Regions from separate parts of the Exiguobacterium sp. FSL W8-0210 genome, predicted to be linked through region 2. Evidence: riboswitches for the same ligand, from Rfam matches in the RefSeq annotation. Region 2 holds a riboswitch; each other region holds the start of a gene.

Evidence for each region. A riboswitch is a leader RNA that binds a small molecule or an ion and turns the genes downstream of it on or off. The one in region 2 is predicted to bind lysine.
Region 1: another riboswitch for lysine. It lies ahead of MKY22_RS15800 (Na+/H+ antiporter NhaC family protein); the one in region 2 lies ahead of MKY22_RS02745 (aspartate kinase).
Region 3: another riboswitch for lysine. It lies ahead of MKY22_RS01295 (amino acid permease); the one in region 2 lies ahead of MKY22_RS02745 (aspartate kinase).

Annotation. Positions count from the first base shown of each region.
Region 1 is NZ_JBBOUK010000001.1:3,042,589-3,046,878, reverse strand. Features, by position in the region: gene htpG (molecular chaperone HtpG) at 1-945, shown strand, start outside; gene MKY22_RS15800 (Na+/H+ antiporter NhaC family protein) at 1,011-2,594, opposite strand; lysine riboswitch at 2,705-2,883, opposite strand; gene MKY22_RS15795 (hypothetical protein) at 2,976-3,713, opposite strand; gene MKY22_RS15790 (heme oxygenase) at 3,838-4,158, opposite strand; gene MKY22_RS15785 (methyltransferase) at 4,247-4,290, shown strand, end outside.
Region 2 is NZ_JBBOUK010000001.1:522,086-526,375, reverse strand. Features, by position in the region: gene dapA (4-hydroxy-tetrahydrodipicolinate synthase) at 1-340, opposite strand, end outside; gene MKY22_RS02750 (aspartate-semialdehyde dehydrogenase) at 358-1,350, opposite strand; gene MKY22_RS02745 (aspartate kinase) at 1,364-2,563, opposite strand; lysine riboswitch at 2,676-2,853, opposite strand; gene argH (argininosuccinate lyase) at 2,924-4,290, opposite strand, start outside.
Region 3 is NZ_JBBOUK010000001.1:224,218-228,507, forward strand. Features, by position in the region: one part of gene MKY22_RS01285 (IS3 family transposase) at 114-390, shown strand; one part of gene MKY22_RS01285 (IS3 family transposase) at 390-1,276, shown strand; gene MKY22_RS01290 (MarR family winged helix-turn-helix transcriptional regulator) at 1,331-1,786, opposite strand; lysine riboswitch at 1,952-2,140, shown strand; gene MKY22_RS01295 (amino acid permease) at 2,272-3,753, shown strand.

The sequences.
Region 1 (4,290 bases), 2.5 Mb from region 2:
GGTGTCTTGATCATGGAAAAATGCAGCGACTTGTTGCCGGATCACTTCAGTTTCGTCAAAGGGATGGTTGACTCGGAAGACTTATCGCTCAACATCTCGCGCGAGTTACTGCAACACGATCGTCAATTGAAATTGATCGCGAAAAATATCCAAAGTAAGATCAAGACACAACTCGAAGCCCTCCTGCGCGAGGATCGCACGAAGTACGAAACATTCTATCAAGCGTTCGGACGCCAGCTGAAGTTCGGTATGTATAATGATTATGGCATGCATAAAGAACAGGTGCAGGATCTGGTCCTCTTCTACTCGGCGAAGGAAAAGAAGTTGATCACACTCGCAGAATACGTCGCAGCGATGCCGGAAGATCAGGCACATATTTACTACGCCGCTGGTGAGAGTACGAATCGTCTGGATAAATTACCACAATCCGAGCTCGTCCGTGATAAAGGGTATGATATCTTGTACTTCACGGAAGAGATCGATGAGTTCGCGATCCAGATGCTCGTGACGTACAACGAGAAGACGTTCAAGTCGGTCACGAGTAGCGATTTAGGGATTGAAGCGGAGGAAGCGGAGACGACGGACGCACAAGCAGAGATGTTCCAAGCCATGCAGGAAGTGCTAAGTGGGCAAGTCAAGGAAGTCAAAGCCTCAACACGTCTAAAATCGCATCCTGTCTGCTTTGCGACGGACGGCGCTGTCTCGATCGAGATGGAGAAAATTCTGAAGGCGATGCCGAATAATGAAGGGGTAGAAGCGGTCAAGATTCTTGAATTGAATCCGTCACACGCAGTGTTCGAGTCTCTTGAAACGGCGTATCAAAACGATCGTTCAAAATTCGAGCGCTATACAAAACTAATGTATCAACAAGCATTGCTTGTCGAAGGACTCCCACTCGAGGATCCAGTAGCGTTCGCGAATGATGTGTGTTTATTGATGGTGTGAAACGAATAGATATAAAAAAGGCATTGGATGCGCGCATCCAATGCCTTTTTTCGTAAAGTGTTTCATCAATCCGTTTGTAAATCCGAAGCGGTTTCGCCTTTTTTCGAGAGAACGTTCAAGACGACGACAAAGAGTACGAATGTGACAAGAGCTCCGATGAAACCGAAGACCGAAGACTCCGTGAAACCGATGACTAAATAACCGACTGCCGCAGTGACGGCACCGACTAGCGCATACGGTAATTGTGTCGTAACGTGATCGATATGATGGGATCCAGCCCCTGTCGAACTGAGGATCGTCGTATCGGAAATCGGTGAACAATGGTCACCGAAGACAGATCCAGCAAGAACAGCAGCAAGCGTCGGTAACAAGAGTGAAGCATCGACAGCCATGACGAGATCCGCACCGATTGGCAACATGATCCCGAATGTGCCCCAACTTGTTCCTGTCGAGAATGCCATCAAGCCGGCAATCAAGAATAATAAGAACGGCAAGTACGAAGCAGAAATCGAGTTGCTGATGAAGCTTGCGAGATAATCGCCTGTTTTCATATCACCGATAACAGCAATGATCGTCCAAGCAAATAACAGAATCACGACTGCTGGCCACATCGAACGCATACCAGCAACGATGCTTGCACGGTAATCGCGGCCCGGAATTTTCCGTCCGATCAGCATCAGGAAAGCAACGATTAAACTGATGACGACACCTGCGACGAGTGAACGTGTGACGTCTGTTGCCTCAAATGCTCCAATTAAAGTAAACGGGCGATTGTCGGCTGCAAGTGCCTGAGCACCTGTTCCGAGTAACGCACTGATCGTAGCAATGACGAGAACGACGATTGGAACGACGAGATCCCGTACTTTTCCGTTCGTATGTTCGTTGACCTCTTTTGCCATCCCCATCGGTGTTCCTTTTGACGCATCAAAAAGTTCACCTTTCGCGGCACGGTGTTCATGTTGTTTCATCGGTCCGACAGAGACGCCAGAGTAAGCGATGTAAAGTGTTAAAAGTAACGCAAAAATCGCATAGAAGTTCATTGGAACGATCATCATGAAAGCACTAAACGCTGAGTAATCCGTAATCGAGTGCGTCGTTAAGATACCGGCGATGATGGAGATGATGAATGCGCCCCAACTCGAAAGCGGACTGATGACACAAACAGGCGCAGCCGTTGAGTCAATTAAATAGGCAAGCTTCGCACGTGAGACACCACGGCGATCCGTTAACGGACGACTGACGTTGCCGACAGCGAGACTGTTGAAGTAATCATCGATGAAAATCAAGATACCGAGTCCGAAGGCAACTAAGCGTGCACCACGCGCTGTCTTGACGTGAGTAGAAGCCCATTCACCGAAGGCACGAGCGCCACCTGATGTCTGAATGAGCGTGGAAAGGACGCCGAGCAATAACAAGAAGACAAGCAATAAGACGTTCCACTCGTTCAAGGCACCGTCTGCCCAAAAGAGACTGAAGATGTTCTTGCCGAGATAGGTTACCGTATCGATCGGGTTAAAACGGTGGAGTAACAGGGCACCGACGAGAATGCCGACACCTAACGAAAGAACGACCTTTCGCGTAAAGATGGCTAATAAGATAGCTAGTAAAGCAGGTACAAGGGCAATAATGGAATCTGAATAGTTGACCATGAAAAATATCCTCCTCTTTAAAAATGGCTTAAAGATGAGACCCCGCGGCACAAAAAAAGCAAGGGCACCGGCAACAAAGCCGACACCCTCGCTGGATGCGTCTTTCTTAGCCGAATTGGAGCGCTCCATACAACTGTTATGTATGGCAATCGATCGGGTGTTTCCCGAATCGACCAACGACGATATGCTAGACACATACTGTCATTTCGGCGATGTCACCTTTCCTGTAGTCGTCTTCGTTGTCATCCTCGGACCAAGTACTGATTGAAATCGCGCCTCTACCTCATCGATAGAATAGTCATATTCTGTTCTTATGGACACTTTATCATGTATTTCAGAAGCGATTCAACCATATATTCTGATAATTTAAGATAAAGTTGTTTATTCAGCAAAATGTTGAATGAGCTGTTTCATCAAATAGGCTTGGTTTTCCTCGAATTGTTTTTTTCGATGACCGTTCGCGCCAGATGGGTGGGGGAATCCGGAAAGAAGCTGATGCTGTTCGATTCGTCCATCATGAATCAATCCACGGACTTGCGTCTCGACGACCCGACCGAGTGGAATTAATAACGCTGTTTTTTGTAACTGATTGATCTCAGCGACGAAGTGTTCTTCCGCGTAGTGCCTCAATAAAGGGCTACGATTGATCTTCGGTTGATGACCCGAGTAATTTTTTTCGCGATAAAAGACGGGTTGCTTTAACAGTGACGTCGGATGTAACAATTCCTGGTGTTGATGAAATAAGCTAGCCGTCGTCTCGATTCCGAGCAATGCTGGAAGTTCAAGTGTATCGAGCATCTGGACGAGGTTACGTCGCATCGTTCCGGCAAAGCTTGCTGTATATTTGACGAGGCGTGCCGTCTCTTCTAATGAAACACCATGGTGAAGGGCATCTGTCGCTTCTTCGAAAGCGATTCGCATCTGTTCAAAACCTGGTGTGATCCCGATGATGACGACTTTTGCTTCAGTATTGACGTATTCGCCAATCGGAGAGTAATAGACGGTCAGCTCGTTCTCCTGTTGCAATAAAAAATCGTCCGTCCATAATTCATCACGTCGTAACGTACGATCGTCAGGTAAGCTACGAATGGCTTGTTCAAATATAGTTAATGAATTCATGAAGGACCCTCTCTCTCTGTAATGGCACTATGATAACAAATAATACCATTTGTGATAATTCGACCCTTTCACTATTTGTATATAGGTATATAAAAAAGGACTCGATACGAGTCCTTTTCGTGCATCATGCGCGTTCTTTGACCGAAGCGACTTCATATGTCAGAATCTCGCTGCCGAGCATTGGCGATTCTCCTGCCTCACTACTCGCAGGTCGACTATGTGACGCTTTGAAATCGTCACTTTCCCGCCACGCTTGAAAACTCTTCATATCTTCCCAGTACATGTTGACGTTCATTTCATCGTGTTCTTCGATGTTTTGCGTCAATAAGACCTCAACACGGATGAATCCGTCCATCGTATCAAGTCCACTTGGACGCGTAAAACGAGGAGCGAGAGCTGCAGCCATCCCCTTTTTGACTTTAATCCGGTTCGTAACGACGATCATCATAAAATCCCCTTTCAAAAAACGAGTAACGTACTTCTTCAGTATAGTACGATGAGGGAAAGAATACCGGAAAGAAGGAACAAAAGAGATGAATGAACAGGAATATGATCAACGATTACGAATTGAGACCAT
Region 2 (4,290 bases):
CCGCTTGCGATGTTTTATTGTAGTACGGTGTGACGAGCATCGCTGCATCCGCACCGAGGCGCTCTGCGAGTAACGTCTTCTCGATTGTTGCTGCCGTGTTGTTCGAACCCGTTCCGGCAATGACGGGTACTCGTCCTGCCGTGATTTGAACGGCAGTCGTCAGGAGTTGTTCGAATTCCGTGTTCGTCAGTGTCGATCCTTCTCCTGTCGTCCCTCCAACGACAAGTGCCTGAATTCCTGCTGCGAGTTGTTGCTCGATTAAGCGTTCAAATACGTGTAAATCCAACTCGCCTGCTTCATTAAATGGTGTGACGAGCGCTGTACCTGCTCCTTTGAACATGAAGAACTCCTCCTTTTTTATGAATGAATCGACTGTTCGATTGCTTGGCGTGCGACTTGTACGGCATTCGAGGCGGCACCTTTTCGAATGTTGTCGGCTACACACCAGAGATGGAACGTGTTCGCGAGACTATCATCTTGTCGAATCCGACCGACGTAGACGTCGTCCGTACCACTTGCATTGAGTGGCATCGGATAACGCGTATTCGCGACATCATCGATGAGGACGACGCCCGGTGCGCCTTCAAGTGCTTCACGGATCGCTGCAACCGTCGTCGACTGCGTAAACGTGACGTTGATCGCAACCGAGTGAGAATTCGTGACTGGAACACGCACACATGTCGCGCTGACTGGTAGTGCTGGAAGATTGAAGATTTTCCGTGTTTCGTCAATCATCTTCTGCTCTTCTTTCGTATAGCCGTTCTCAAGGAACACATCGATATGTGGCAAGATGTTATCGTGAATCGGATGCGGATAATTGACGGGCTCTTCTCCGCGTGCTCCACGTGCCAGATCCTCGATTCCTTTTTGACCAGAACCGGATACGGCCTGATACGTCGTATAGTTGACACGCTCGAATCCCAGTGACTGGAGCGGTGCTAAGGCGACGACGGATTGAATCGTCGAACAGTTCGGATTTGCGATCAAGCGGTCCGTTGCTTGAATCGCTTGCGGATTGACTTCTGGCACGACGAGTGGAATCGTCTCCTGCATCCGGAAGGCACTTGAATTATCAACGACGAGTGTTCCGTTTTCAGCTAGTAACGGGGCATATTGCTCACTGATCGTTCCGCCCGCTGCGAACAACGCGACATCGATCCCGTCTTCCGTGATGTTTGGCGTCAGCGCTTGGATCGTAATATCTTCTCCCTTGAACTGTACCGTGTTCCCTGCTGAACGAGCAGAAGCGTAAGCGGACAGGCGGCTGACCGGGAAGTCCAGTTCGGCTAGTACTTGTAACATTTTTTGACCGACGGCGCCGGTTGCTCCGATGACGGCTACATGATACATCCTGTTTTCCTCCTTATAACTCGAACGCGTTTGCAATCGCTGCAACCGTCCGTTCAATATCTGCTTGTGCAATCGTGTATGAGATGCTGATTTCTGAAGTCGTAACTTGATAGAACGGAATGTTCTCTGCTCGGAAGATTGCGAACAATTTCGAAGCGACACCTGTTGCATCCCGCATCCCGATTCCGACGACAGATAATTTCGCGTGTTGATTATGGCGATCGACCTTGACTGTCGTGAAGCGATCCATGATGTCTTTCAATGCTTCATCGAGGAACTCTTCCTCATCGAGTGGACATGAGAACGATAAGAAAATGTCACTGTCGAACGTCGTTTGACTGATCATGTCGATGTTGACGTGGCGATTGGATAACAGTTCGAAGATATCGGCTACTGCTGCATTCGTTTGCGGTACGTGTTTGATTGATACCGTCAAGACGTTCTTCGTCACACTGACACTCGTCACCGCTTTTTGTTCCATTGTTTCCGTCGCTTCCATGATCCATGTTCCCCTTTTCGATTCAAGTGTTTTCCCGACGAAGATGTGTACGCCGTATTTTTTTCCTAGTTCGACACTTCGCATTTCCATGACCTTCGACCCGAGGGCGCTCATTTCCATCATCTCATCATACGAGATATGTGGAATCGGTTGAGCGGCGGCATGGATTCGCGGATCAGCTGTATAGACACCGTCGACATCCGTGTAGATTTCACACCGTTTATCAAGGACTGCCGCAAGGGCAACAGCCGTTGTATCCGATCCACCACGTCCGAGCGTCGTGACATCACCGAGTTCGTTGACACCTTGGAATCCAGCGACGATGACGACATCATATGTTTCGAGTTTTTGTCGTAATAGATTTCCATCAATCTGTTTGATCTTACTTTTCGTATGCAATCCCATCGTACTGATTCCCGCTTGAGCGCCTGTTTGCGATAACGCTTTGACGCCGAGTGAGTTGAGGGCGATGCTGAGTAATGAAATCGTCTGTTCTTCTCCGATGGCAAGCAGTCGATCGAGTTCTCTTCGCTCGGGGCGATCCGTGATGGCTTGCGCCTGAGCGATCAAAGAATCTGTCATCTTGCCCATCGCCGAAACGACGACGACGAGTTTTTCACCTTCGGCTGCGCGACTCTTCAAATAATTCGCAATAGACTGAATCTGTTCGACAGTCGCAACCGAGCTTCCACCAAATTTAAGTACAGTTGTCACAATCCTATCTCCTTTGTCCCGATACAGAAAAAAACGACGGGCCGGTAGGAGCGTTCCTACGGCCCGTCGTTATCACGATCGGACAAACGAAGACAAAGTCATTCGTTCTTTTACGTAAGATAGCGCTCCGAAACATCGGTTTCGGCAGTACAACGGATCTTAACCGTTGTACCAGCAAACAAGAAGAAGCATCTTCTCGTTCACTTCGGCGGACTTCCCCTTTCACATCATTCGGCATGCTTGCCTTCAAGAATGATGCTACTCATGTCATCCGCGCCTCTATCTGTCGGTTGTTAGTTACAGTTATAGCAGACATCTTTTGTTAAATCCAGTCATTTGACTGTTTTTTTTCAAAATTCGTCAATTCGCAAGATGCTGTTTCGCGAGTTCGAGTTGCTCCGACACGGCAGCAAACCCTGTCCCGCCGTAGCTAGTCCGGCGTGCTACTGCTTGAACCGGATCGAGGAGCGGATAGACGTCTTCCGTGATATCAGGATGGAACGTTTGATACGTCTCGAGGTTCAAATCCTTCAGGAAACAACCGTTCTGCACACAGTAAAGGACGGCTTTGCCGACGATTTCATGCGCTTCCCGGAACGGTATGCCTTTCGTTACAAGGTAGTCGGCGAGTTCCGTTGCATTCGAGAAGTCTTGCATTGTCGCCTTCTTGAGCGCTTCGGTCTTAAACGTCGCAGATTCAATCATTCCGGTGAAGATTTGAACGGATTGGAGAACGGTATCTGCTGTATCGAAGACCCCTTCCTTATCCTCTTGCATGTCTTTGTTGTAAGCGAGTGGTAATGCCTTCATCGTCGTCAAGAAGCCCATCAGATTGCCGTAGACGCGCCCCGTTTTCCCACGAATCAATTCAGCGAAATCAGGATTTTTCTTCTGTGGCATCATGCTCGACCCTGTCGAGAAAGCATCAGACAACTCGATGAAGCCAAATTCTTGCGATGCCCAGATGATGATTTCTTCACAAAAACGCGAGAGATGCATCATGACGGTAGAGGCGATCCCGAGGTATTCGATGACGAAATCGCGGTCGGAGACAGCGTCGAGACTGTTCGGATAGATTGACTCAAAACCGAGCAACTCGGCAGAACGGAAACGATCGATTGGGAATGTCGTCCCCGCGAGCGCGCCTGCCCCGAGCGGTGATTTCCGGATCCGCTTTTGATTATCCGTCAACCGTTCGACATCACGTTCGAACATCCAGAAATAAGCGAGCAAGTGATGGGCAAGCGAGATTGGTTGTGCCCGTTGCAAATGCGTATAACCTGGCATGACCGTCTCGATATGTTGCTCCGCTTGTTCCGTGATGACCGATTGGAGCTCGCGTAATGCCGTCGTCAACGCTTCAACATGTTGTTCCATCCATAGATGTAAATCCGTTGCGACTTGATCGTTTCGGCTCCGTGCCGTATGCAGTTTTCCTGCAACCGGACCAATCTGTTCCGTCAATAGACGCTCGAGATTCATGTGAATGTCTTCATCTGCTAGCGTATACACATGATCCGCTAACGTCGTTTCCAGTTGCTTCAGTCCTTGCTCGATTTGTGTCCACTCGTCTTGAGCGAGGATCCCTTGTTCAAATAGCATCTGCGCGTGTGCGAGACTGCCTTTTAAATCGACGCTCGCTAATTTTTGATCGAACGTGATCGATGCTCCGAAGGCTTCCGCTTGAGCGGAAGCACTTTCCGTAAAACGTCCACCCCAGAGTTTGG
Region 3 (4,290 bases), 300 kb from region 2:
ATAAAACATAAAAAACGGTAGAAAATCTGGGCTAACCTAAAATTTTGAGACAATATAAAACACCTTCGGAGTGGTACACTTTTAAAAAGTACTAACATCGGAGGTGTTTTTGCATGGGCAAAAACGTATATTCAAGTGAAGTGAAATGGGCAGTAGTCAAAGATAAGCTGAGTGGTAAGTTAACGACGAGAGAAATCATGGAGAAGTACGGAATCAAAAATGAATCTCAAATCAAAACATGGATGAGATGGTATCGCTCTAACGAACATTATCGATTTGATCAGCCAATCGGTAAACAATATACCTATGGACATGGTCCAGATTCTGCGAGTGAGGATGACAAGAGAGAACGACAAATGTCACATCTGAAGATGGAAAATGAAATCTTAAAAAAGTACATGGAAATCGAAAGAGAGTTGAGAAAGAAGTAGTCTTAAAAATTGTAGAGTTTCTTCGGAGAAAGTATACAATCACCGCCATTCTTAGCGCTTTGAATGTACCAAGAGCAAGCTATTACCGTTGGATTAAGGAATCTGTGAAAGCACCTTCGGTGCTCGAAAAAACCGTCATTGAACTAAGTAAACAGACGAAGTATCGGAATGGACATCGAAAAATAAAGGCATTATTACAGCAAATCTATCAGTTAAAAGCCAATCGGAATACCGTACAGAAAATCATGCAAAAACACCATCTCCAATGTCGGATCAAGCCGAAGCGAAGATGGAAGTCTCAAGGTGAGCGCATCATAACGGTACCGGATCTCATCAAGCGCGATTTCACAGCAAGTAAACCGAATCAAAAGTGGGTGACGGATATCACCTATATCCAATACGGCAGCACGACGAAATATCTTTCCACCATCATGGATCTTTTTAATAACGAAATCGTCGCATACAAGTTATACGAGCATCAACAAACGTCTCTTGTGATTGATACGTTGAAGATAGCGCTTGAGAATCGAAACTATCCCGAAGGGGTCATCCTTCATTCGGACCAAGGAAGTGTCTATACGTCATACGCCTTTCAAGAATTCGTTAAAAGGAATCACCTAACAAGCAGCATGTCTCGTAGAGGAAACTGTTGGGACAACGCAGTTATCGAATCGTTCCACTCTAATTTAAAGTCCGAGGAATTCCAGTACGTCAAATTTAATTCACTAAGAGACCATGAGGTCTCTGAACGCGTTACTAATTACTTAAATTACTATAACGAAGAACGAATCCAAGAAAAATTAGGCTACCTGACACCGAAAAAATACGGTGTACAGGCAGCCTAATCAAGGTGTTTTATATGTGTCTCATATTGCTAGGTCAGTCTAATCTACCGTTTTTTATGAAGACGAAGTGAGCGTATCCTCATCCATCGTCAGTAAAATCTTATCGAAGACGCGAATCATCGTTTCCAGTTCTTCTTCTGTTAAAGTTCCGAAGCGATCTTGTAAATAGTTTCTTCGGACGACCTCGAGTTCCCGAAAAGCACGCTCTCCGTCATCCGTCAAAGCAAGGACAATCGAGCGACGATCTTCCGTCGAACGCGTCCGTGTGACATATCCTTGTTTATAGAGCTTATCCGTTAAAGCAGTGACTTGACTCGTCGCCAGCTCAAATTGTTCCGCAAGAAGTGTCGGACGCTGGGGACCGTTTTCTGAAAGACTCCGTAAGATGAAAAATTCGCTTCGGGTTGCTGTTCCTTCAAATAGTCGATTAAGTTCACGTCGCAGGGTACGAAGAATGACACGCATTTGTTCCTCGAGTCGGTAAGTCAGCAAATCACGTTCCTGTGGCATGCAAGCAGCATCCTTTCTCTCAGTGGACTTCTATCATTTAGTGTACTAAACATATCGGATTTTTACCATATACTACCCCAGATTCAAAAAAGGCAATTGACAATTTCGTGGCGGTTTGTGTAATATGGCGTAGTAATAACTAATTTAATTCAGTTCTCACTCAACCAGTGGGATGGAGGTTGCAGTTCTTAAGAGTACGGTTATGGATGTCGTCAAGCGACAAATGAAGTGACCTGAAAGGAAGAATTGCCGAAATCAATCATCGCTTTGAAGATGATCGATTGGGATTAGGTCGAATAGGTCTAATACTGTCACAAGTCGGGTATCACTCACTTGTGGAGAGCTATCTTTCACGACGGTAGAATGAGGCGCATCCATTTTATTATGTTGCGTTCTCATCTTCCATCTGGAAGATGAGGGCGCTTTTTGTTTTTTCATTCAAAAAGTGTCCTCTCAAAAATTTATTAAAGAGAGAAGCGAACGAAATGAACAATCTAGATGTGAAACAAACAACAGATTCGACAGCAGAAGGATTAAAACGTGGATTACAAGCCCGTCATATGTCAATGATCGCCATCGGTGGAGCGATCGGAACAGGACTCTTCATTGCGTCCGGTGCTTCCGTCGCAGCAGCAGGACCAGGTGGGGCGCTCCTATCGTATGCAATCGTTGGTCTGATGGTCTACTTCCTCATGACAAGTCTTGGTGAAATGGCAGCGTATATGCCGGTCGCTGGATCCTTCTCGACCTATGGAACGAAATTCGTCGATCCATCATTCGGCTTTGCACTTGGCTGGAACTACTGGTACAACTGGGCAGTCACGATCGCAGTCGAACTCGTCGCAGCACAAATCGTCATGACGTACTGGTTCCCGGACGTTCCTGGGTTTTACTTCAGTGCCTTGTTCCTCTTACTCATGATTGGCTTGAACTACTTCTCCGTTAAAGGATTCGGAGAAGCGGAGTATTGGTTTGCGATGATTAAAGTCGTCACCGTCATCGTCTTCTTAGTCGTCGGTGTTGCGATGATTTTTGGTGTCTTTACATCGGAGCCACCGGTTGGCTTTAAAAACTTTGCTCTTGGCGATGCGCCGTTCGTTGGTGGAATTCCTGCCGTCATCGGTATCATTCTCGTTGCCGGATTCAGTTTCCAAGGAACGGAACTGGTCGGGATTGCCGCGGGTGAATCGGAAGATCCGAAAAAGAATGTTCCAAAAGCAGTCAAACAAGTCTTCTGGCGTATTTTGCTTTTCTACGTCTTCGCGATTTTCGTCATCGGAATGCTCATTCCATATACGAGCCCGAACTTGGTTTCCAATGACATTACGGACGTCGCGGTTAGTCCGTTTACGCTCGTCTTTGAAAAAGCGGGTCTTGCCTTCTCAGCAGCACTCATGAACGCCGTCATCTTGACGTCTGTTCTATCTGCCGGAAACTCAGGTATGTATGCTTCGACTCGGATGCTTTATACACTTGCTCGCCAAGGCGATGCACCGAAGTTGTTCGCGAAAGTATCGAAAAACGGTGTACCGCGTAACGCTTTGCTCGCAACAGGAGCAGTCGGTGCGCTCTGCTTCTTGACGTCAATGTTTGGTGGACAAGTCTACTTGTGGTTACTCAATGCTTCCGGTATGACAGGCTTCATCGCATGGCTCGGGATTGCAATCAGTCACTATCGTTTCCGTAAAGGATTCCTTGCGCAAGGTCACTCGTTGAAAGACTTACCATATGTTGCACCAGCATTCCCATTCGGTCCGCTGTTCGCCTTTGGTCTTTGTTTCCTCGTCATCGTCGGTCAAAACTATGCCGCATTCCTCGCGGATCAAATTGATTGGGTCGGAATTGCCGCAACGTATGTTGGTATTCCATTATTCCTTGCCTTTTGGTTAGGACATAAATTCAAAAACCGGACGTCAATCGTTCGTTATGACGAGATGGACTTCCAGGAACATCCACGTCAATCATAATGTGTGAACCACCTTCTATAAATGAAGGTGATTGAGATTGAAGACAAAGTGCAATTTTTCTCTGATGAGTCTGGTGAGAAAGATTGCGCTTTTTTGTTCGTTTCGAATCGTTTTCCTGGGACAAGCATCGCGCCGCTTCGCTTCGCTGCAGGGTCGCTCTTGCTTGTTTTTCCCTAGGAAGCGATGTCGAGTGAACAAAACGCTTTTTCGATTCTCCTTCCGGGTATAAAGAAGAAGGACACGTTACACGCCGCCACTCCTACAGGAAAAAGCGCAATTTTGCGCTGTCAGAGACAAACAAGACCCGTTTTCCTGCTTGAATGAAGCGGGAAAACTGGCTTGTGTCTCGCCTGAGGAAAGGGCGTGAAGACGAGTCATTTTTGAGTCAGCCCATTTTTCTGCAATCGGAACCACCTTTTATAAATGAAGGTGGTTTTTTATTCCCTTAAATGAAAACGTTTTCTAAAATATAGTTTTGAAAAAGTATAAAAAAGGAATCAATGAATAAGTATTCAAAAATAGAAATATGAATAAAGA